DNA from 2 places in the Paenibacillus marchantiae genome. Region 1 is predicted to be linked to the other one. Evidence: riboswitches for the same ligand, from Rfam matches in the RefSeq annotation. Region 1 holds a riboswitch; the other holds the start of a gene.
What was found. Region 1 has a riboswitch for FMN ahead of ribD (bifunctional diaminohydroxyphosphoribosylaminopyrimidine deaminase/5-amino-6-(5-phosphoribosylamino)uracil reductase RibD). Riboswitches for the same ligand answer to the same signal wherever they lie in the genome.
Positions count from the first base shown of each region.

Region 2: another riboswitch for FMN. It lies ahead of PTQ21_RS20880 (DMT family transporter); the one in region 1 lies ahead of ribD (bifunctional diaminohydroxyphosphoribosylaminopyrimidine deaminase/5-amino-6-(5-phosphoribosylamino)uracil reductase RibD).

Region 1 is NZ_CP118270.1:5,727,261-5,738,342, reverse strand. It holds gene PTQ21_RS25805 (spore germination protein) at 1-1,063, shown strand, start outside; gene lysA (diaminopimelate decarboxylase) at 1,168-2,499, shown strand; gene PTQ21_RS25795 (peptidylprolyl isomerase) at 2,722-3,153, shown strand; FMN riboswitch at 3,300-3,463, shown strand; gene ribD (bifunctional diaminohydroxyphosphoribosylaminopyrimidine deaminase/5-amino-6-(5-phosphoribosylamino)uracil reductase RibD) at 3,823-4,926, shown strand; gene ribE (riboflavin synthase) at 4,967-5,635, shown strand; gene PTQ21_RS25780 (bifunctional 3,4-dihydroxy-2-butanone-4-phosphate synthase/GTP cyclohydrolase II) at 5,693-6,931, shown strand; gene ribH (6,7-dimethyl-8-ribityllumazine synthase) at 7,018-7,485, shown strand; gene PTQ21_RS25770 (segregation and condensation protein A) at 7,588-8,388, shown strand; gene scpB (SMC-Scp complex subunit ScpB) at 8,357-9,019, shown strand; gene PTQ21_RS25760 (DUF2953 domain-containing protein) at 9,210-9,941, shown strand; partial or broken gene ytfJ (GerW family sporulation protein) at 10,225-10,718, shown strand; gene PTQ21_RS25750 (D-alanyl-D-alanine carboxypeptidase family protein) at 10,853-11,082, shown strand, end outside.
Region 2 is NZ_CP118270.1:4,591,716-4,602,797, forward strand. It holds gene PTQ21_RS20850 (glycoside hydrolase family 2 TIM barrel-domain containing protein) at 1-1,180, shown strand, start outside; gene PTQ21_RS20855 (amino acid permease) at 1,305-2,651, shown strand; gene PTQ21_RS20860 (YqcI/YcgG family protein) at 2,666-3,430, opposite strand; gene PTQ21_RS20865 (LysE family transporter) at 3,514-4,140, opposite strand; gene PTQ21_RS20870 (urea carboxylase-associated family protein) at 4,253-4,876, opposite strand; gene PTQ21_RS20875 (amidase) at 4,989-6,494, opposite strand; gene PTQ21_RS20880 (DMT family transporter) at 6,631-7,611, opposite strand; FMN riboswitch at 7,756-7,907, opposite strand; gene PTQ21_RS20885 (DinB family protein) at 7,991-8,488, opposite strand; gene PTQ21_RS20890 (CGNR zinc finger domain-containing protein) at 8,625-9,185, shown strand; gene PTQ21_RS20895 (amidohydrolase family protein) at 9,399-10,775, shown strand.

The DNA of each region.
Region 1 (11,082 bases):
GGAGACACTTCTGACCAACGTGGCGTTAGTGCGCCGAAGAATACGGGACCCAGGATTAAAATTTGAAATTATGCAGGTTGGACGCAGATCGCAAACGGATGTCTGTGTTGTATATATTGACGATATCGTGGACAAGGTTCAGGTGGATTCCGTTCGTGAAAAAATCAAACGAGTAAATATCGACGGCATCCCTGCTGCCGATAAACAGCTTGAAGAAGCGATTATTAACAAGGGTTGGCACCCGTATCCGTTGGTTCGTTATTCGGAACGACCGGATGTGACAGCATCTCATTTGATGGACGGAAGGGTGGTTGTTTTTGTAGATACTTCACCCAGTGTGATGATTCTGCCCACGACCTTTTTTGACCTGTGTGAGCATGCGGAAGAGAACAGACAGACCGCCTTTATGGGAACCTATCTGCGCTGGGTACGATTTGGGGGTATTCTGATTTCGCTTTTCCTGTTGCCGCTATGGCTGTTGATGGTTATTGACCCTGCCATTAAGCCAGCAGGAATGGAGTTCATCGGTCCTCATGAAAATGCCCAGCTCCCGCTGATTCTGCAGTTCCTGCTTATTGAATTCGGAGTGGATTTATTACGGATGGCAGCAGTCCATACCCCGACGCCACTCGCTTCGGCCATGGGTTTGATTGCGGCCATTTTAGTCGGGGATATCGCCGTAAAAACAGGATATTTTGTCAATGAAGTGGTACTTTACATGGCGATTGCCGCGATTGGTATGTTTGCAACACCCAGTTATGAGCTTGGTTTGGCTAATCGATTGGTCAGATTGTTTTTGCTCGTTGCTGTGGCGATATTCAAGGTTCCCGGATTCGTTGTCGGGACGACGTTCATTATCGTGGCGCTCACTTTGCATCGCTCCTACAACTCTTCTTATCTCTGGCCGTTCATACCGTTTAATGCAAAGGCTTTGGGTAACTTTTTGTTCCGTTTGCCGCTGTTGGAAAATAAAAAACGTCCTTCGATCAACAAAACGCGTGACAATACCAAAATGGACAGTGATCCAGACGGGGAACTGCAAAAAAGTAAAAAACACAAATGATCTGCCGAAAAATCCATTCTTCTCATTTTCTAATTTGATATACTGGTGTAAAATCATTGGAATAACAGCTGTTCCAGTATATAAAAAAGTGAGGAATGCAGATTATGTATTTACATGGTACAAGTAAAATAAATGCACAGGGACATCTGGAAATTGGTGGAGTCGATACAACCGACTTGAAAGAACAATTTGGAACTCCCCTGTATGTTGTGGACGAGCAATTGGTTCGTGAGCGCTGCAGAGAGTATATGGAAGCGTTCCGTGCTTCAGGCCTGGGTTTCCAGGTTGCTTATGCAAGTAAAGCATTCTGCGTAATGGCGATGTGTGCCCTTGCTGCGGAAGAAGGACTTTCCTTGGATGTTGTATCCGACGGTGAATTGTTCACGGCACTTCAAGCCGGTTTCCCGGCAGAACGCATTCATTTCCACGGTAACAACAAAACGCTGGAAGAGATCGAAATGGCGCTTGATGCAGAGATTGGCTGCTTCGTTGTGGATAACTTCAATGAACTGCACTTGCTGCAAGCTGTAGCCGCAGACAAAAATCGCAAAGTTAACATTTTGCTTCGTGTGACGCCTGGTGTTGAAGCGCATACGCATGAATATATCTCGACAGGACAAACGGATTCCAAATTTGGATTCGATATCGGGAACGGAACGGCATTTGAAGCCATTGAATTGGCTTCCAAGCAGTCAAATCTGGTATTGCTCGGTGTGCATTCACACATCGGATCCCAAATTTTCGAAGTTGAAGGCTTCCAAATGGCAGTTCAACGCGTTGCTGAGTTTGCAGCAGATGTGTATGAGCGTCTTAACGTGGCATTCAAAGTGGTTAATCTGGGCGGTGGCTTCGGTATCCGCTATATCGATGGAGATACACCGCTTGAAGTTTCACAATACGTGAAAGCCATCACGGATGCGGTGAAAAATCATTTTGCTCAAATCGGCTATGCCGTGCCTGAGATCTGGGTTGAACCAGGCCGCAGCATCGTAGGGGAAGCGGGAACTACGCTCTACACTGTTGGAACAAGCAAAGATATTCCAGGAGTTCGTAAATACGTAGCTGTTGATGGTGGAATGACAGACAATCCACGTCCAGCGCTGTATGAGTCCAAATATGAGGCTGTATTGGCAAACCGTGCAAATGAGGCTGCTCAGGAAACGGTATCTGTTGCTGGTAAATGTTGTGAGAGCGGCGATATGCTGATCTGGGATCTGGACCTGCCTAAAGTGCAAAGCGGCGATCTACTCGCAGTAGCTTGCACAGGCGCATACAACTACTCGATGGCAAGCAATTACAACCGGATTCGTCGTCCGGCAGTTGTGTTTGTCAAAGACGGTCAAGGGGATGTAGTGGTACGCCGTGAGACGTATCAGGACATCATCCAGAATGATCTCGTACCTGAGCGTATTGCAAAACAGCCAGTTACCCGTTAATTAAAGAACAAATAGTGGAGCACTATATGAAGAAGACAAAAAAGGACACTCCTTTTTTGTCTTCTTTTGCATCTTTAGGGCTGGATTTTGAAAAAAACTTGCTTATTATTTTGCGATCAATCCATTTTCAGTGTACACTAAGAAAAGTGCTATAAAGCTTGGCCCAGGGTCATGCGTTCTGGCACCATTAACGATGGTCAATACGAAAGGAGTCATTTACATATGGCGAAACAAGCGAAAATCAAAATGGCAAACGGCGGAGAAGTTATAATCGATTTGTTCGATCAAGAAGCTCCAAACACAGTAGCAAACTTTGAGAAACTGGCTAACTCCGGTTTCTACAACGGTCTTGTATTCCACCGTGTTATTCCGGGCTTTGTAGCTCAAGGTGGATGCCCTAACGGTTCCGGTGCAGGCGGCCCAGGTTACACAATTAACTGTGAAATCAACCCGAACAAACATGAGCGTGGAACTTTGGCTATGGCTCATGCAGGCCGTAACACAGGCGGAAGCCAGTTCTACATCTGCTACCAACCGCAACCACATTTGGATGGACAACATACTGTATTTGGTAAAGTAACCAAAGGTATGGAATTCGTGGACGCTTTCGAAGGTCGCGACAAAATGGAAACAGTTGAAGTAGTAGAAGCTTAATCAATAAACGTATGTAAACCGTTTCGCAATTAGCGAAGCGGTTTTTGTTTACACTTAAGCTTATTAAAAGTTAGTATGTGACAAAAAGGAACAAAAAACAATTGATTTTTTGACGTTAAAGTGCTAACATCCAATTAATAACGCAACGAATCCTTCAGGGCAGGGTGTAATTCCCTACCGGCGGTGATGCAGTATGTGAGGATATCTATCCAGCATTGATGCAAAGTCCGTGACCCGTCTGCCTGTGGCAGATGGCTGATCTGGTGTAATTCCAGAACCGACAGTATAGTCTGGATGGGAGAAGGAGAGGGTGCAGTCCTTAGGGGCCGCATTCCGCAGGAGTGTTGCTGTACAGTTTTTGACGAATTCATTTCCTGTGCAGGGAGAAATCCGGTTACTTCCGGAAATCTTCATACATATGCCACATCATAGAAGCTCTTTACCTGTAATTGAAGTTCATTAAGGTATGTGTCTGCTTTCACTTGCCTGAAATGAAGTTTTGGGCGATGTGTTGTTGGCAATGTATCAATAGTACTGCTGGTGACACATGTCTCTCATCATCCCCATCGAACGGTTTGTTCGACGGGGATTTTTTATTGGATATGGAACATGCCTCTCTGTTGGAAGGGAGGTCTATAACTTAAGATTTTAACCGTGGGGTGAACGGACTTGGAAATGATTAATGATGAATTTTATATGGCGCTAGCACTGGATATGGCAGAACGGGCACAAGGACAGACCGGAATCAATCCGGTAGTCGGTTGTGTCGTGGTAAAAGAAGGACGTATCGTGGGCCTCGGAAGTCATCTCAAACGGGGAACGGGTCATGCAGAGGTTCATGCACTGAACATGGCGGGTAGTGATGCCGAAGGCAGTACAGTGTACGTTACGCTCGAACCCTGTAGTCATTATGGCAAGACTCCACCATGCAGCGAACGTCTCATTCATGAGAAAGTGAAACGTGTCGTTGTATGCTGCGAAGATCCGAATCCGCAAGTATCCGGCAGAGGAATCAGCATGCTGCGTCAACAAGGGATCGAAGTTGAAGTTGGAGTGCTGCGTGAGCGCGGAAGACGGATGAACGAGAAATTTATCAAATACATTACAACAGGACTCCCCTTTGTAACTTTGAAGACGGCCTCTACACTGGATGGCAAAATTGCTACGCGTAGCGGTGACAGCAAATGGATCTCTAACGAGTCTGCTCGCGAGATTGTACACGCGCTTCGCCATCGCCATCAAGGAATTATGGTTGGTGTGGAAACGGTCATTGCAGACAATCCCGAACTGACAACTCGCTTGCAAGTGGAAGGGATCAGCCCAGTACGAATCGTGGTCGATTCCAAGCTACGTCTGCCTGTAGGCGCCAAAATGGTCAAGGATGGCCTTGCACCTACCTGGGTACTTACAACAGATGAGGCGAGCCCTGAAGCGGCTGAGCGGCTGGAAGCCTATGGGGTGGAGATTATACGTTGTGGTCCAGGACCACGTGTTGATCTACTGAGTGCACTCAGCAAGCTCGGTGAGCGTGAGATTGGTTCAATTCTGCTTGAAGGCGGTGGAACATTGAATGGGTCCATGCTGGAAGCGCGGTTGGTAGATCGACTGCTCATGTTCATTGCTCCGAAAATTGTCGGAGGATACGAAACACCAGGCAGTTTCCGCTTTGAGGGTGTAGAGCGCATGAGTCAGGCGATTCAATTACATCAGCTGGAAATTGAGCAAGTTGGAGATAATATCAGCATTGGCGGAATTCCGGTTTGGCCTGAATAAATGAATTAACGATAATGAAATAAATAAAGGAGGCGGTAGCATGTTTACCGGTTTGGTGGAAGAAGTCGGTCAGATGCGGCGGATAGGTCGGAAAGGCGAAGCGATGGTCCTGAATATCGGAGCTTCCGCCATCATGAACGACTTAAAGATTGGCGATAGTGTAGCTGTAAACGGGGTATGCTTAACTGCGACAACTCTGGAGGGTGGCGGATTTACTGCCGATGTGATGCCCGAGACATATCGACATACCAATCTTAGTCAATTGCAATCCGGCAGCAAAGTTAATCTGGAGCGAGCCATGCTGTCAGGTGGACGTTTTGGCGGGCATATCGTTCAGGGCCATGTCGATGGCACTGGGGTCATTGGCAGCATTACACGTGACCAGAATGCAATTGTTTTCGAGATCAAACCTGACGATATGCAGCTGTTCAAATATCTGATACCCAAAGGGTCTGTAACCCTGGACGGAATTAGTCTGACCGTTGTGCATACTTCACAGACCGCATTCACTGTATCCATTATTCCACATACCATTGGTGAGACCGTATTAAATGTGAAAAAGACGGGAGATACCATCAATATTGAGTGTGATATTTTGGGCAAATATGTGGATCATCTGCTGCACTATGGTAAGGGACATCAGGAGACCGGTGCGGGCAAGCCGCGAAGTATCAGTGAGGATTTCCTGGCTAATCACGGCTTTGCTTAACAAATCGTAATTGATAAACTACAAATATAAATTGAAATGGAAACTGGAGGGGGACCTATGTTAGAGAAATCCATTCTGAATTCTATTGAGGAAGCCATCTACGATCTCATGCAGGGTAAACCGGTTATTGTGGTGGATGATGAGGATCGGGAGAATGAAGGCGACTTTATCGCTTTGGCGGAAAAGGCTACACCTGAAGTGATCAATTTCATGATTACCGAAGGCAGAGGTTTGGTGTGTGTTCCCATTACGCAGCAACGTGCCGATGAACTCAACCTAAAGCCTATGGTTCAGCAAAATACAGACTTTCATGGGACGGCTTTCACCGTCTCTGTAGATCATAAAGATACCACAACGGGCATCTCGGCTCATGAACGCTCCATTACAGTCAAGGGTCTAATTGATCCCGAAGCGAAAAGCGGAGATTTCCGCAAGCCGGGCCATATGTTCCCACTCATCGCCAAAGATGGCGGTGTGCTAAGACGCGCGGGACATACGGAAGCAGCTGTAGACCTCGCCATTATGTGCGGTTCTTATCCGGCAGGTGTAATCTGTGAAGTGATCAAGGAAGATGGCACGATGGCCAGACTTCCAGATCTGCAGGAGATTGCCCGCAAGCATGATCTGAAGCTGATCAGTATTCAGGACATGATTCGGTACCGGAATGAGAAGGAACAGTTGGTTAAACGCGAAGTAGCTGTACGTATGCCAACAGACTTTGGTGAATTCCAGGCGGTGGCATACACAAATGCAGTGGACAACAAGGAGCATGTCGCTTTGGTTAAAGGCGAAATTGACGGATCGAAGCCTGTATTGGTCCGCGTACACTCCGAATGTCTCACAGGGGATGTATTCCATTCTCATCGATGCGACTGTGGTCCACAATTTGATGCAGCATTGAAACAGATCCATGACGAAGGCAACGGCGTCCTGCTCTATATGAGACAGGAAGGACGAGGCATTGGACTGATCAACAAGCTGAAAGCCTACAAACTGCAAGAGGAAGGTCTGGACACCGTGGATGCCAATCTGAAGCTTGGGTTTGCTGCCGATCTTCGAGATTACGGCATTGGTGCCCAAATTCTCAAAGATCTAGGGGTTCGTCAAATTCGGTTGTTAACCAACAATCCACGCAAAATTAAAGGACTTGAAGGGTACGGACTTGAAGTGGTGGAACGTGTTGCCATTCAGATGGAAGAGAACGAGGACAATACGGTCTACTTGCACACGAAGCAGGCGAAGCTCGGCCATATGCTAAAGTTCGACGATATCGAGCAGAATGAAGAAAAAAACTGAGTAGTTTTTCTGAGGTTAAACAGGGTGAACTAGTTTCCAAAGATCAGCTGCGTACATCATATAATACAATTAGGGAGATGACTTGAATGCCACACTTTTTTGAAGGACATTTGGTATCAGAAGGATTAAAATATGGAGTGGTTGTAGGACGTTTTAACGAGTTCATTACAAGCAAATTGCTCAGTGGAGCACTGGATGCGTTCAAACGTCATGGTGTACAAGATGATGAAGTGGATGTAGCGTGGGTTCCAGGAGCGTTTGAAATCCCGTTGATTGCCCAAAAAATGGCTGAAAGTGGAAAATATGATGCTGTCATTACGCTGGGGACGGTTATCCGTGGTTCAACAACACATTATGATTATGTGTGCAATGAGATGGCTAAGGGTGTAGCCGCAATTAACCTGAAAACAGGCGTACCTACAATCTTCGGCTTGGTTACAACAGAGAATATTGAACAGGCCATTGAGCGTGCTGGAACAAAGGCAGGAAACAAAGGCTGGGATTCAGCTACTGCCGCTATTGAAATGGCGAACTTGACGAAACAGCTAAAATAGTGCTTATTTAATATAGTGCCCTGCTCAGCGCAGACGAAAACGGGAGACCGGATTCGGCGGCTTAGCGGGGGTTTTTATTTTTCTGGCGGGAGGATTCGTCTAGTGACGGTAGTTACATACAAACTGGAGACTTTTGAAGGGCCTTTGGATCTGCTGCTTCATCTGATCGATAAGGCAGAGATTCATATCCAGGATATTCCCATCAGCGATATTACCGATCAATATATGGCGTATCTGCATTCGATGCAGGAGCTGGAGCTGGATATTACGAGTGAATTTCTGGTAATGGCGGCAACACTTCTGTCGATCAAGAGCAAGTTATTACTGCCCAAACCACCGGTAATCGAGGACTTTGAGGATTATGCATATATGGAAGATGAAGATTATGATCCACGTGCAGAACTGATTGCGCGTCTGATTGAATACCGCAAATACAAGGGAATTGCGCGTCACTTGCACGAACGGGAGTGGGAACGCAGCCTTATTTTCTCCAAAGAGCCCGAGGATTTGCGGCCGTATATGCCTGTAGAAGCACAATCGAATCCGGTCGAGGGTTTGCATACCTCGGATCTGATTGCGGCTTTCCAGAAGGCGCTGCGCAAGGCGGAGAAGCGGACAACTGTAACTCGGATCCATCGGGATGAAATCTCGGTTAAGGATCGTATTCGCGATGTCATCGGTGCGTTGGAAAGTATGGGACCGGGAGGCAGGCTGTTATTCTCCAAGTTGCTGGATAACCAAATTTATCGGCACGAGATTGTCGTAACTTTTCTGGCGGTGCTGGAACTGATGAAGATGAAGCAGATCGTCTGTTATCAGGAGCGGATGTTTGAGGATATCGTTATGGAGTGGAGAGGGGAAACAAAGAATCATGGATTTTCCGAAATTGAAATCGATTATTGAAGGCCTGCTGTTTTTGTCCGGAGAAGAAGGTCTGAGCATCAAACAAATCGCCGAAATCGTAGATCAGCGAACCGAACTGGTGTCGGATGCGATTGAGGAAATGATCGCTGAATTTGCCAAGCAGGGACGAGGCGTACAAATTCTTAAAATTGCAGGGGTAGTCCAACTGGGTACCTTGCCGGAACATGCGGCCTATTTTGAGAAATTGGCTTATTCACCTGCACGTACCTCTTTATCCCAGGCGGCGTTGGAGACGCTCGCTATTGTGGCGTACCGTCAGCCTATCACACGGGTAGAGATTGAGGAGATCCGTGGGGTGAAATCCGAACGTGCCATTCATACACTTGTGAACAAGGATCTCATTCAGGAAGTGGGACGGGCTGAGGCAATTGGACGCCCAATTCTATATGGCACTACCAAGTCTTTCCTGGATTACTTTGGTTTGGCTTCGCTCAAAGATCTGCCGGAGCCAGGGTTGTTTGAAGATTCCGAGAACCTGGAGGAAGAAACACAGCTGCTTTTTGAAAAGTTGGATGTGCAGCATGTGGACCTGGACCTGGATAGTGCAAATCTCGAAGATGATGCAAATGCAAACGATATTAATAACGAAGATGATCCTTCGCACTCATAACTTTGCAGTCTGGATCGATCCAAAACCGGTTGCCCTTTCGGGGTGCCGGTTTTTTTGGCGTGGTATGTGGAATGGAGTGCAAGGTAGTCGTTCAAAGATTAAATGGAATTTTCAGGTCAGACGTGAATTTTTTCCTATATAGAGTGTCATACTAGACGAGAAAAGAATTGAGGGCTTGGAGGTAAGGCCTGTGTGGATTTGGCTTGGAGGAATCGGCTTGTTGATCGCACTGCTTCTTGTCGCAGTCCTCATCTCGTATGTTCATGTGCATTTTACATTCAGGAAACACAATCATGATGATTATGCCAAGATTACGGTTCGTCTGTTATATGGCATTGTGCGTATTAACTATGAAATTCCTAGTATTGTCTTTCGTAATATGAAGGAAGGTTTTCTGGTGAAGACGGAGCAGCGAATGAATCATTCGAGGGGGGAAGCCCAGAGCAGCGAGCGTGTTAACAAACGTAAAGTCAAAAAATGGGCTAAGGATGTAAAAATCATGCTCAGGGCAACGGAAGCATTAAAGCTCTGGATCAAGCAAACACTCACTCGTGTACATATGACTCATTTGTCCTGGTCCACTCGCATTGGCGTCGGCGATGCAGCATATACGGCTGTTCTCATAGGTTGGGTGTGGAGTATCAAGTCGATCATCATTGGATACCTCTCTTATCAAATCCGTTTTGAACAAACGCCAAAGTTACAAGTTGTGCCGGTGTGGGAAGACGAGATGGAGTTCCAAACCGAGCTGGATTGGAAACTAAAGATCCGGATTTCAGCAGTCATGATCGCAGGACTTACGCTCTTAACCCGAGTGCTTCAAGTAGAGGGAGGATGGCGGATGTGGTTCAAACTCTTACAAGAACAACGGCGCAGACGCAAGCTGAAGCTGAAGAAACAACACAGTAAATCGCAAATTTAAGTGTATGTACTGTCCCTGTGTTATACGCCTTTCATTTAAAATGATTGCGGGGTGGCGGGGGTGGAACTATGCGTCTTGGCTGGGTCTACTCGGTAGTTAAGAAGAAACCGAGTATGAGAAAATTTCCTATAGTTTGCTTGCAACTGCCGGATTTTATTTTGCCCAGTCAGCGGTTTGTAGTATTGAGGTTTAGTTAAATGGCTGGCTTACATAAGTCCCTTCAAGTTTGGGGATGATATGGTTAGATCAAACCTAGCTTAAATTGAAACTGGAGGGAATTGAAATGTCAGATCATCCAATTCAAGGCTTAATGGAAACCGCAATGGAAAATATCAAGGCCATGGTGGATGTCAATACAATCGTGGGCGATGCGGTCGAAACACCTGATGGTACCGTAATTTTGCCGATCAGTAAAGTGGGATTTGGATTCGCTGCGGGTGGCAGTGATTTTCATGTAAATGATGGAAACAGCAAAGGTGGAAGCGGCGGGAGCAGCGGAAGTAGTACCACTGAACATGCCAGCTCCGCATCGGTTGCCTCACCATTTGGAGGCGGAAGCGGGGGGGCGTATCCATTCGTCCTATCGCGTTCCTGGTAGTTGGCAAACAGGGCGTACACATCGTGCCGCTTGACAACTCAACGCATCTGTTCGAGAAATTGATCGATTCCACACCTTATGTGATGGATAGAATCCAGGACATGTTCCGCAATCGTAATACAGCACAACCGGCAGAGTCCGGCATTCCTGTCACACCTGATCCTTCTACGTACAGCTAAATAATGATTCGGTTAAGATCCCTTCCGCAGCATGTGCGAGAGGGATTTTTGCTGTTTTCTAACACTGGGACATACTTCGGGTTGTCCAGACATAAGCTAGTACAAGATTCCAAGTGACCCGGAGGAATGAATCGATGCGAAAATTAATGAAATTTATGGCATGTATGCTTGTACCTTTGTTTCTGTTTCCCTCATTTGGGCTTGCTGAAGCCCAGGGAACCATCCCCGGCCCCTCAAACCATGCGCAAAGCGCTGCTCTCATTGATGTAACATCGGGCCGAATATTGTACAGCAAAGATGGGGATAAGGAACTGAGAATTGCCAGCTTGACCAAAATCATGACGGCAATTGTTGCGATTGAACA
Region 2 (11,082 bases), 1.1 Mb from region 1:
ATCGCTGAAGGCAAAAAACTTCGAGGTGTTTCGGGAACGATTGCAATCCAAAGGAATGGGACATCTGGCTGAACCCTTTTTCAAAAGTTCTGGAAAACTTGCAGTAGCCTGCTATAAGGAAGAGCTTGAGGCGGCATTTCGATCCAATCATCTGGCAGGATTTCAATTGCTCGATCTTCAGGACTTTAGTGGACAGGGGACTGCACTGGTAGGTATTTTGGATGCCTTCATGGATTCGAAAGGGCTGGTTACTCCTGAGGAGTGGAGGACGTATTGCTCCGATGCAGTACTTCTGGCCCGATTCGAGAAATTTAACTACAATTCGGGTGAAGATTTCAATGCCTATATTCAATTAAGGTACTACCGAACAGATTCATTGAGGGGTCAGACTGTGGAGTGGGAAATGCGTGATTCGGATCAGCGGATTGCACAAGGAAAAGACGAGATTTCCTTTGTATCTGGAGAAACTTGGTTTGAGATTAGCCAAATAAAGTTCAAGCTGCCTGATGTGAAAAAGATGACGCCAATCACTCTATCCCTGCATATTCCAGGTACCGATATTCGGAAACAATATGACCTATGGGTATACCCTGATCATGATGTGACAGCTATTGAACAAGACTATATTTATAAGGAATTGTCCGATGAAGTCATTGCCTTACTTGAAAAAGGTGAGAGCGTGCTGCTGCTCCCAACACTCGAAGATAACGACAGTTCAGTCGAAGGCACATATTGTACCGATTTCTGGTGTTATCCGATGTTCCGATCCATTTCGGAAAGCATGAACAAGCAAGTTCCCGTCGGCACACTAGGCCTTCTAATCAATAACTCACACCCTGCTTTGAAGCACTTTCCAAGTGAGACCCATTCCACTTATCCTTGGTGGCATATCGTTATGAATTCACGGTCTATTATTCTGGATAAAGTCGCAGAGAATGTTCAACCTTTCGTTCAAACCATCGATAATTTTGAACGTAATCATAAGCTGGGGCTGCTGTTTGAATGTCAAGTTGGAAAAGGCAAGCTGCTGGTTGGAGCACTACATTATGATAAATTGATTAAACAGACAGAAGGGCGCCAGTTACTTTACAGCCTTGCACAATATGTAAAAAGTGAGGACTTCCAACCGGAAGCCAAGATAGAACTGGATGAGCTTCAACAGTTGTTAGGAAAGAAATAGGTACAGTTAACGTAAAAATTATTATGTAAACTTATTTAAGTCAGTTTTATTTCTTTTTACCTTAATGACATAAAACCTCCATCATATGTAAACCGTAATGGGGTACGCATGAAGGAGGATACATATGAAAAGTCATGTGCATCAAAAAGAAGAAGAGAAACTGAGCTGGATTAGTCTTTCCTTATTTGGAGCGGGGTGTACGCTGGGAACCGGATTTTTCCTCGGAACAAGTCTGGCTATTCATTGGTCCGGTTTATACGTGCTTGTACTTTTGGTGCTGGCTGCTGCGGGGACCTATTTTGTATTTGGAGCATTAGCTCAGATGACGGCAGAAGATCCGAAAGAAGGGGCTTTTCGAACATATGCCGGTGAAGCGTTCGGCCCATGGGCCGGTTTCGGAAGCGGATGGATGTATTGGTCTTCCGAAATGCTGATCATGGGCAGTTCATTAACTGCTCTCGGATTATTCTCTCAATTTTGGTTTCCCAAGTTTCCGTTGTGGGTGTTTGTGGCAGTATACGCATGTATTGGATTGTTCATCGCCGCATTGGGAGCCAAAGGGTTAACTCAAACAGAAAATGTACTCGCAGTAATCAAGTTAGCTGCAACGGTTGCTTTTATCGCAATTGCAGCAGCGGCTTGTCTGGGCTGGTTAGATGTGAAGATTACGCCGCAGAAAATAACGAATGAATGGTTCCCTCACAAAATAAAAGGCGTGTGGACCGGGTTTATTTATGCCTTTTTTGCCTTTGCCGGGATTGAGGTCATGGGTTTAATGGCAGCCAAGCTGAAAGAACCTAAGGATGCAGTGAAATCAGGCAGAGTGATGTTATTAACCGTCAGTACGCTGTATGTTGTGGCAATTGCCTTAATCCTTCTTCTGGTTCCTGCTGCTAAATTAACACCAGACGAGAGTCCTCTCGTCAAAGCGATGTCATCAATTGGATTTACGGTCGTGGTTCATATTCTCAATGGAATTTTGATAATCGCCGGATTCTCCACGATGGTCGCTTCAATCTATGCGATTACGTCCATGTTGGTTAAACTGGGTGAAGACGGAGATGCACCGAAGATGTTTACGAAGACTTGGGGAAAAAAGAACATGCCCCTATATGCATTAGGATGTACTGCGGCTGGATTAATCCTTTCTACTCTCCTGGCATTATGGATGCCTAAGAGCCTATTCGAATATGTAACAACCGCAGGTAGCTTGGTATTAATGTATACCTGGCTTCTGATTTGCGTCACGTATATCAAGAAAATGAAGCCAACAAGTTGGAATCGCATCAAAGTGTGGATCGCCATGGTCCTTATACTTGCAGCAGTAGCTGGCACGGCTATGGAAAAAGCCAGCAGAAGAGGTCTGCTGGCCAGTATAGGTCTTGTTGTATTGATTGCCTTGATTACTTACATTGTAAACAAAGTACGAAAACCGCGACCTCCATCATCTACTGAGCCATCAAAGCCCTGAATGGGTGTCTCGTATCAGCTATTCGTCAATTTGCTAATGGCTTGCTTCATGCGCAAAAAAGGACATTTGGAAGGGGTCTGCTCGTCATCGGGCAGGAAATATTGTTTCCATTCCAGATTATCCTGCTCCCCATACCACATGAGCGAAGGATGAGCAGGAACGGCATCATAGGCTGCCAAGCGCTTGCGAATCAAGGTTTTCATTTTCCGGCCAAGAGGTGTGTTGTCATTAATGGATTCAAACACCCACCTTGGTTGAAAAGCAAACATAAGATAAGGGAAGTGCCTACTGGCTCTAAGTTCGTGCGCGGGAGTGGCACAGAAACAAAAGTAAGGCTCCCCGCCAAAGCAAAATTCCCATGTGGCTTCATGCGGATCAGTCGAAATATGTTCAGGCCAGGAGGCAGTATCGAGTGAACTTACCCGGTTAAGCATCTCCCAGAACAAGGACTGATACTGCTCCACCGTTGTGTTGTTTCTCAAATCATCCGGTGTCTCGCAAATGACAACCAAAGAAGCGTAATGTCCCGTTTCCCGAGAAACAGGCCCATATTGACTAAGTAATTCCGCCATGTCTTCAGCAGAAGCTTGGGTTCGCGGATCCCTTGTGAATCCGTATCTCAAATGTCCGGAGAGAAAACCCATACGTCCGGGTACACAAGGATACGTATTACCCTCATCTGCAATCATATTGGCAAATTTTGAATAAGCGTCCTGCTGCCATTCGGGCAGACCTTTGAATGATGCATTTATTTCATCGGCACTGTACAGCTCTGCCATGGATTCCCCAACTCCATTCCACATGATACCGTTAACGTATTAATGAGGATGGCGTTGGGTGACTGTCCAGTGTAGTTTTTATGTCAGAAAAAGATAGATCGTACAGCTTCAAAACCGAAGTACAGGCCAAATCCGATCAGACAGATCCCTGAGATAATGGAGATCCAGCGCAAAACGGTTTCGTTGCTGCGTTTATGAAATCGACTAGCCATGCCAGCCATGATGACATCCCAGACAAGGATTCCTATGAAAATACCAGAACTGTATAGTAGCAGATGAGCGGTGTCGGTATGCTTCACGGTTGTAGCAAGAATAGAGCCGTAAATGCCGAGCCAGAATAAAATATTCAGGGGATTGGACAGGGCCATGAGAAAGCCAGAGACAAAAGATTTTCCCACTCTTGCTTCTGCTGTAGAAGAGGTCTGGATACCGTCTTTCAACTTGGAAAGTGTTTCCACACCAGTGTACACCAGAATAAAACTGCCAAAAGACCAAAGAAAAGAGCGCATGAAAGGCGTGTCCAGAAAATGGGCAACTCCAAAATAGATCAGAAGCATGTACACCAAATCGGCAAACATGGCTCCCAGTCCCAGAATCCAGGCATGCATAAACCCGTGGCGGGCTCCGCGATCCAACTGAGCGGCATTAATCGGACCAATTGGAGCTGATAGTGAGATTCCCAGAATAATATAACTAAACAGTACAGACATATACGCGTTCACTCCTTAACGGGTTCGACGAATTGTACCGGTAAGTCACACACATATGGGTACAAGTCATCGTATTCCCGTCTGGAGCAAATTAGAACAAGCTGTGCGTCGCTTAATCTAATAAGGACTCTACATCCAGCTGAATAGCTGTACAATGATATCCGTTGCATGAGCTTTCTTCACATGGGCAGGCGGATAAACCGACAACCAGATCGGTCAATGCCTCCATCTCCACATAATCACCGGCGCGCGAATCTGGAGCTACGACATCAATCTTGCCCAGATCATCTACGACCGATTTCATAAACAAATTAAATGGATAATGCTGATCCGGCGGCAAGATCCCGAACGGTTCAAGAGCCTGATTTAGGTTATGATAGCAGCTGGCATGATCCTTTTTGTCATATAATACTTCATACATTTCCGGACGACAGGCGGAGTTGAAGAAATCATGAACACCAACCGTGTCACGAACGATTTTAAGCAACGGCTGATATTGATTGGAATACACGGACTGTCCTGGTTTGATCCGGTAGGACCGCAGTACGTCCATCGTTACACCTGGGTCTAATCGATTATTGGCATTTTGAGCATCATATGCAACAAAATCAACGACCTGCTGACCCTCCAAATCGGTCACCCGAATTAATGAACCTTTATTTACCTTGACGGCATAACCCGTTTTGGCAGGGATACGAACAGACTGCTTATGGCGTTCCGTAGTATTCATTTTCATTCGTCACATTCCTCCGCTGTTTTTGCTTTCAGTATGCGGAGCTGACATGGCTTTCATGCACTTTGGCAAACATACGGCTCACATTGAAAATGATACAGGTTGTATTCAGCGTTTATGCTGGAAACAGTGGATTACCCTTCATGCCGACCCATAGTTCGGATGTTTCCAGCTGACCAGCCAGATGAAGCAACCAGTCTTCACGGCCTTTGGTTGCCATAATCTGTACACCCATGGGCAGGCCTTCAGGAGTCAGATGCACAGGAACACTCATGGCGGGTTGACCCGTCAGATTCGCGAGCTGAGTGAACGGAGTGTAGGTAAGACTTGGCTCAAACATCTCATAAATCAACTGCTGCTGCTGGATCTTGTCCAAATCGCTAATACGCATCAGATGCTGAATTTGTTCATCATGAGGTGTCAATTCGCCGATTTTGGGTGCTGGAAAAGCATTGACAGGTGTGAGATAAAAATCATAGCGTTCAAACAATGTGGACATCTGAGCTGCGGCAACATCCCATTCGGCCAGACTATGTACGAATTCGGCAGCGGATACTTTTTTGCCGGCTTCAGCCAGAACCCAGGACTCGATCTCCATATCAGCAGAGGTTAATGTTCTGCCCATAGAACGTTCCATCGAAGAGATCATCGCCGCCATTTCGCCGCTGTTCATCAAGTAATAGTTCTCCATCAATTTGACACCATTAACCGGGCTCAGCTTTTCTTCAACCTCATGACCTTGTTCTTCCAGCCAGCGAACCGTCTTATATACAGCTTCTTTGGCTTCATCACTCACAGGTGTTCCTACAGGCGAAGCTGTCGTGTAAGCGACTTTCAGTTTGCGTTGATGAGGATAGTTCATATCAGCCAAGTAGCTGCCTGGAAAGAGGGGAGCATGAAACGCAGCTTCGGGCTGAATCACTTGCAGGGTATCCAGCAAAGCAGCGCTGTCGCGAACGGAACGGGACAAGGCAAAATCAATCGAAGCACCCTGCCACTGACGACCAACTCCTGGTCCAACAGGTGTCCGTCCACGTGTAGGTTTTAGTCCGAACAAGCCGCTGAATGAAGCAGGGATTCGGATGGAACCGCCACCGTCACTGGCTCCCGCAAGGGGGACAATTCCCGAGGCTACCGCGGCAGCGGCACCTCCACTTGAACCGCCTGGCGAGTGATTCGTATTCCATGGATTTCGACTTGGACCGTGAAGACGGGGCTCAGTAATATTTTTCAGGCCAAATTCCGGTGTATTGGTATGTCCGATGATAATGAAGCCTGCATCGCGCAGACGGGAAACGAAATTAGAATTCCGCTGTGCCCGATGCTCACTGAGAAGACGAGAACCCGAGGTGAGAATTTCACCTTCCAGGGATTGAGAGATATCTTTCAATAACAAGGGCACGCCGGCAAAGGGCTGCTCTCCCGGGCGAACTATACTCGCTTCCTGACGTGCACGTGTTTCATATGTACGAATGACTGCATTGAGCTGCGGGTTCACTTCTTCCAGGCGTGCATACGCCGCTTCCAGCAATTCGACAGGCGATATCTCCCGTGCGCGAACCAATTCAGCCAAACCTATAGCATCGTAAGATGTATACGAAAATGATGAAGACGAAGACATGATGATCGTTCCTCTCTAAATTGACTTAATCTACTATTCCATAAGTCATCGTACCACCGGAATAGCGAAAAGACAAAAGGCACTGAACATCTCAAAGGATGTCCAGTGCCTTAATTGATTTGCTTTTATATAAAATTCAATCCGTACGGAGCTTTGGTGCACCGTCAGCCGGAGTCGCTGATCGTTCTTGCTGTTTGGAGATGGCGAATAGGGCAATCCAGATGAGGATGAAGCCCACCAGTTGCTCCCATGTAATTAATGTGCGGAATGCAATCCAGTTTACCAGTACACCGGCCATCGGGAAGCTCAGTTCTGCGAGCGTTGCGACTGAGGCCTTGGTGGAGGAGAGCCCTTTGTAATATAACAGAAGACTCAGTAACCCTGGCAGTAATGCCTGACCCAGAATATTAAGTGCTACAGCCGCCTGTTCACCTGTAGCGGAAGGGAATGTCCAGGCAGCACCTTCGTTCCACGTCATAAAGATCAGCAGTGGCAAGGCTACGACAAAGCGCAGAGAGGTGACCGTTTCATAACGGGTTTGCCCCAGCATCAGCCGCCCCATAACTGTTGAACCGCCCCACAATGCAGCTGCACCCAGTGATAACAGGCTACCTGCATGAACCCAATTGTCCCAGTTGCCAAGGGGAAGGGTAAATCCAAACGTGAGCAGGTATGTTCCTGCAAGTGCAATGATAAACAGTCCACCGAAGCGGCGAGGCAATGTTTCTTTCAGCAGCAGCTTAGCCAGAACAATCGCAAATAGCGGCTGCATCTTTTGCAATAACAAAACGGTGTTGGGATCGTTATGCGTAAGTGCCAGGGTGAACAATACCGTGGCGAGAGCAGATCCTCCCCAGGAGATAAATATCACGGCAATCCAGTGGCGAGCACGCAGGTTTTTCAGATCGGCCCGGAACTTCCATAACACGGGAATCGCCACAAGGCTGACAATAATATGTTCCACCAGTACAATCTGCGTGGAGGTCATCGTTTTGAGCAAAATAATACGGAACAGTGGATCTACACCCCAAAGGGCGGCGCCGAGCACGACGAGCCAGAATCCGGTATTACTTCGTTCCTTGCGGTAAACTGTTGATGCAGGTTGTGTCTTTTCCATATTCAGGACTCCTTCGTCAGAACACGGAATCTTCAGTTGGCAAAATCGACAAAAGCCCCCGTTTTGGTATACACCAAATAAACGGGGGCTCAATCATTGACATGTCGTACGAAAATAAGCCTTTCGGTAACGGCATGTCAATGTGTTGATCTTCTCTCATCCGGACTTTACCGTCGGCCTTGGAGTCACACCAAGTCAGTCGCTGAATCCCTACATCGGGTCAAACAGCGAGTCGCGGGCTGGTTCCGAAGAACATCACCGCCGGTTGGGAATTGCACCCTACCCCGAAGATCCTATTCAATTATATTGTGTATTGAACAAGCTGTAACATTAATAAGTCCATCTTATTCCTGTAAGCGCTAGCAGTTCAAGTGTTTTTTTAGAATATGATATTCCAGCTTCCTTGTTGTCTGCGTAATAATACAATCTGTCCTGCATGATACGCATCGTGGAGTACCCAGCGGGCAAGCTCATGTGCCCATTTTTCATCTGTATCCATGTACGGGGCTTCAAGATCGGATTCTTCTAATGAAGCGAGCTGATCACGAAGTTGTCCGGCTAATTGCGTTGTATTTTGCATAAGTACACTCCAGCCAGCAGTATCAGAAGGGTCGCCCGGATCTCCGAAGGTGGATTCATTGTTTTCGGCAGGAGCACCAGAGGGTGTTGTGCCCTGAATACGACTCAACAAGCGATGATTATAGTAATACATATGGTTAACCAACTGCCAGATGCTTAATCCACCGGATGATGGAACCCAGGCTGCCTGTTCAGCAGTCAGTCCTTCGAGTGCCTTGGATAAAGGCACAATCCAGTTACATTGATCCCAGGTATCATCTTTCTGAATGAGCAATAGTTCTGTTGCTGTTGTAGTCATTGATTTTTCCTCCCTAAAATGAATTCATGGTAACTAGCTAAAGTGCTTAAATGTGGTTACAATTAATATAACCCAAACATGAATAATTGTAACTATCTTTTTAAATATAGGTAGTTACATTTTAGCGGAGGTACGTATGGATAGACTATGGACTGATTTTGTAAACAGTGATTACCATGACTGGCGTGGCGGGGATCGTTCAGAGGACAAGCTTGGTAAAACCGAATGGCAGCAAGGATTTATCAAACAATGGCAACTGATTGCACCTGTACCTGCTTCTCCGGAAGAGGAGGGAGCCTTGAGAAACTTTAGAAATGAATTGCAGGCTCTTGCAAGTCGTTTATCTGACGGAAATGCATTATCGAACCAAGACCTGGAATGGCTAAACGCCATGATGAAGGAAGGTCAAGTCATAAGAAAACTGAACGTTGGAGATGAGGGACTTAAGCTTTCACTTATTCCTGTAGGAACTCAATGGAAGCAGGTCATGGCTGAGGTAGCAGCCGATTTTGCCATCACCGTAGTTGAAGGGGATGGGGGAAGGATTCGTATCTGTGACAATACGGATTGTCGTTGGATGTTCTATGACGATACGCGCAGTAGAACCCAGAAGTATTGTGATGACAAGATGTGTGGTAATCTGATGAAGGTTAGAAGATTTCGGGCAAAACAGAAGAAGGATCAGCAGCAAGAGTAGAGTGTATGAGAGTACGGCGTATGCACAGAGTGATTTGCGGTACTTTTCGACAACCGGGAAATGTTCAATAGGTTTTTTTGTAATCAAAATTGAATGTTTCCATCCTCTTCTATATAATGGTTATATACTTAAAATATTTCAGCTAGTCATTTCATCATCAGAGATTAACATCCGGGATTCAAGCGTATATCCAACAAAAAACAATGATTGGAGATGTGTCTTGTGGGGACAAGTTATCTACTGAAAAATGGTTGTGTATTGTCTATGGATTCGTCGGTAGGTCAGTATAAACGGGCGGACGTTCTTATTGAGGATTCTCTTATAACTGCTATCCGGCCCGACCTGAGTTGTATTGAAGCGGAAGTAATAGATGCATCGGAGATGATCATACTCCCTGGACTTGTAGATACGCACCGGCATGTATGGGAATCACTTCTAAAAACAGCGGGAACCAACTGGTCACTTCCGGTCTATCTGCAGAATCTCTACTATGGAGCGATGGGAAGTAAACTCCGGCCACAAGACAGCTATATCGCCAATTTTCTCGGTTCTTTGGAAGCGCTTAATGCAGGAGTGACCACGGTGCTTGACTGGAGTATGCCGTATTCCCCGGAGCATACGGATGAACTGATTCGCGGACTTCAGGATGCGGGTATTCGGTCGGTTTTCGCTTATGGTCTACCGGGTGAGACGCCCTACTGGAACAGAGAGAGCAAGCTGACGTATTCGAATGATGTGAGAAGAGTCAAGGAACAGTATTTTTCTTCACGGGATCAGCTTCTCACGTTCGGCCTTGCAATTCGTGGTCCGGAGTTCAGCCATTGGGATACCACAGTGAAGGAAATTCAGCTTGCCCAAGAGCTTGATGCGATATGTTCAATGCATGTTGGCTTTGGAAGCTGGGGATCCGTAGATCGTTCGATAAGTAAAATGTATGAGGCTGGTTTACTGAGCCCAGGTCTGAACGTCGTACACGGAAATACGATGGATACGGATGAGTATAAAATGTTGGCCGATAGCGGCGCCTCGCTGTCCGTCACACCAGAAGTAGAGATGATGATGGGGCATGGGTATCCGGCAACGGGGTACTTCCTTGAAAACGGAGGAACTCCAACGCTCGGAGTCGATGTTGTAACATCGACGGGTGGGGATATGTTCTCCCAGATGAAATTTGCACTTCAAGCTGAACGTTCCCGTGAAAATGAACAACTTTTGCTGCAGGGTGAAATGCCTGGCGAGCTTAATCTGCAATCCAGTCAAGTTCTAAGATTTGCAACTTCTGCTGGGGCGAAGGCTCTGGGACTTGAGCGGAAGATCGGTACACTTACGCCAGGTAAAGAAGCAGATCTGATTATGATCCGAACCACCGATCTTAACTTGTTCCCGGTGCATGATCCGGTTGGAGCCGTCGTTCAATTTGCCAATCCATCCAATGTGGATACCGTGTTTGTAGCAGGTCGGCTGGTGAAGCGCGAAGGCAAGCTGCTGCATGTCGATCTGAACGAGGTTCGGCGGAAGGCTTTAGACAGCAAGGAATATCTGCTATCTCAATATCAGATGTCGGATGCAGAGCGAATTGTATTTTCATAAGTTAGATGATCCGTGTGAGTGAAAGAGTGATTCTCTTCCGGAATGAATAGAGTGGATGTTCTTATCTCGTTTATAGATCTAATAGCGTTACAAGTGATGGGCCGCATACGGATATGCGGCTCTTTGGCGTAGTGTTTATCGTGCAACAGGACAGGGGGAGCAAGGAATAAACCGCAAAAAGAGGCGAAAAGGCACTGCATTTGCATAGTTGCATGTAACAACGAGTTTATGATGTTTTGGTAAAGAAAAAAGCTATTAAAAAACTGCGCATAATATAAATTATACGCAGTTTTGTTTTAAAACGATT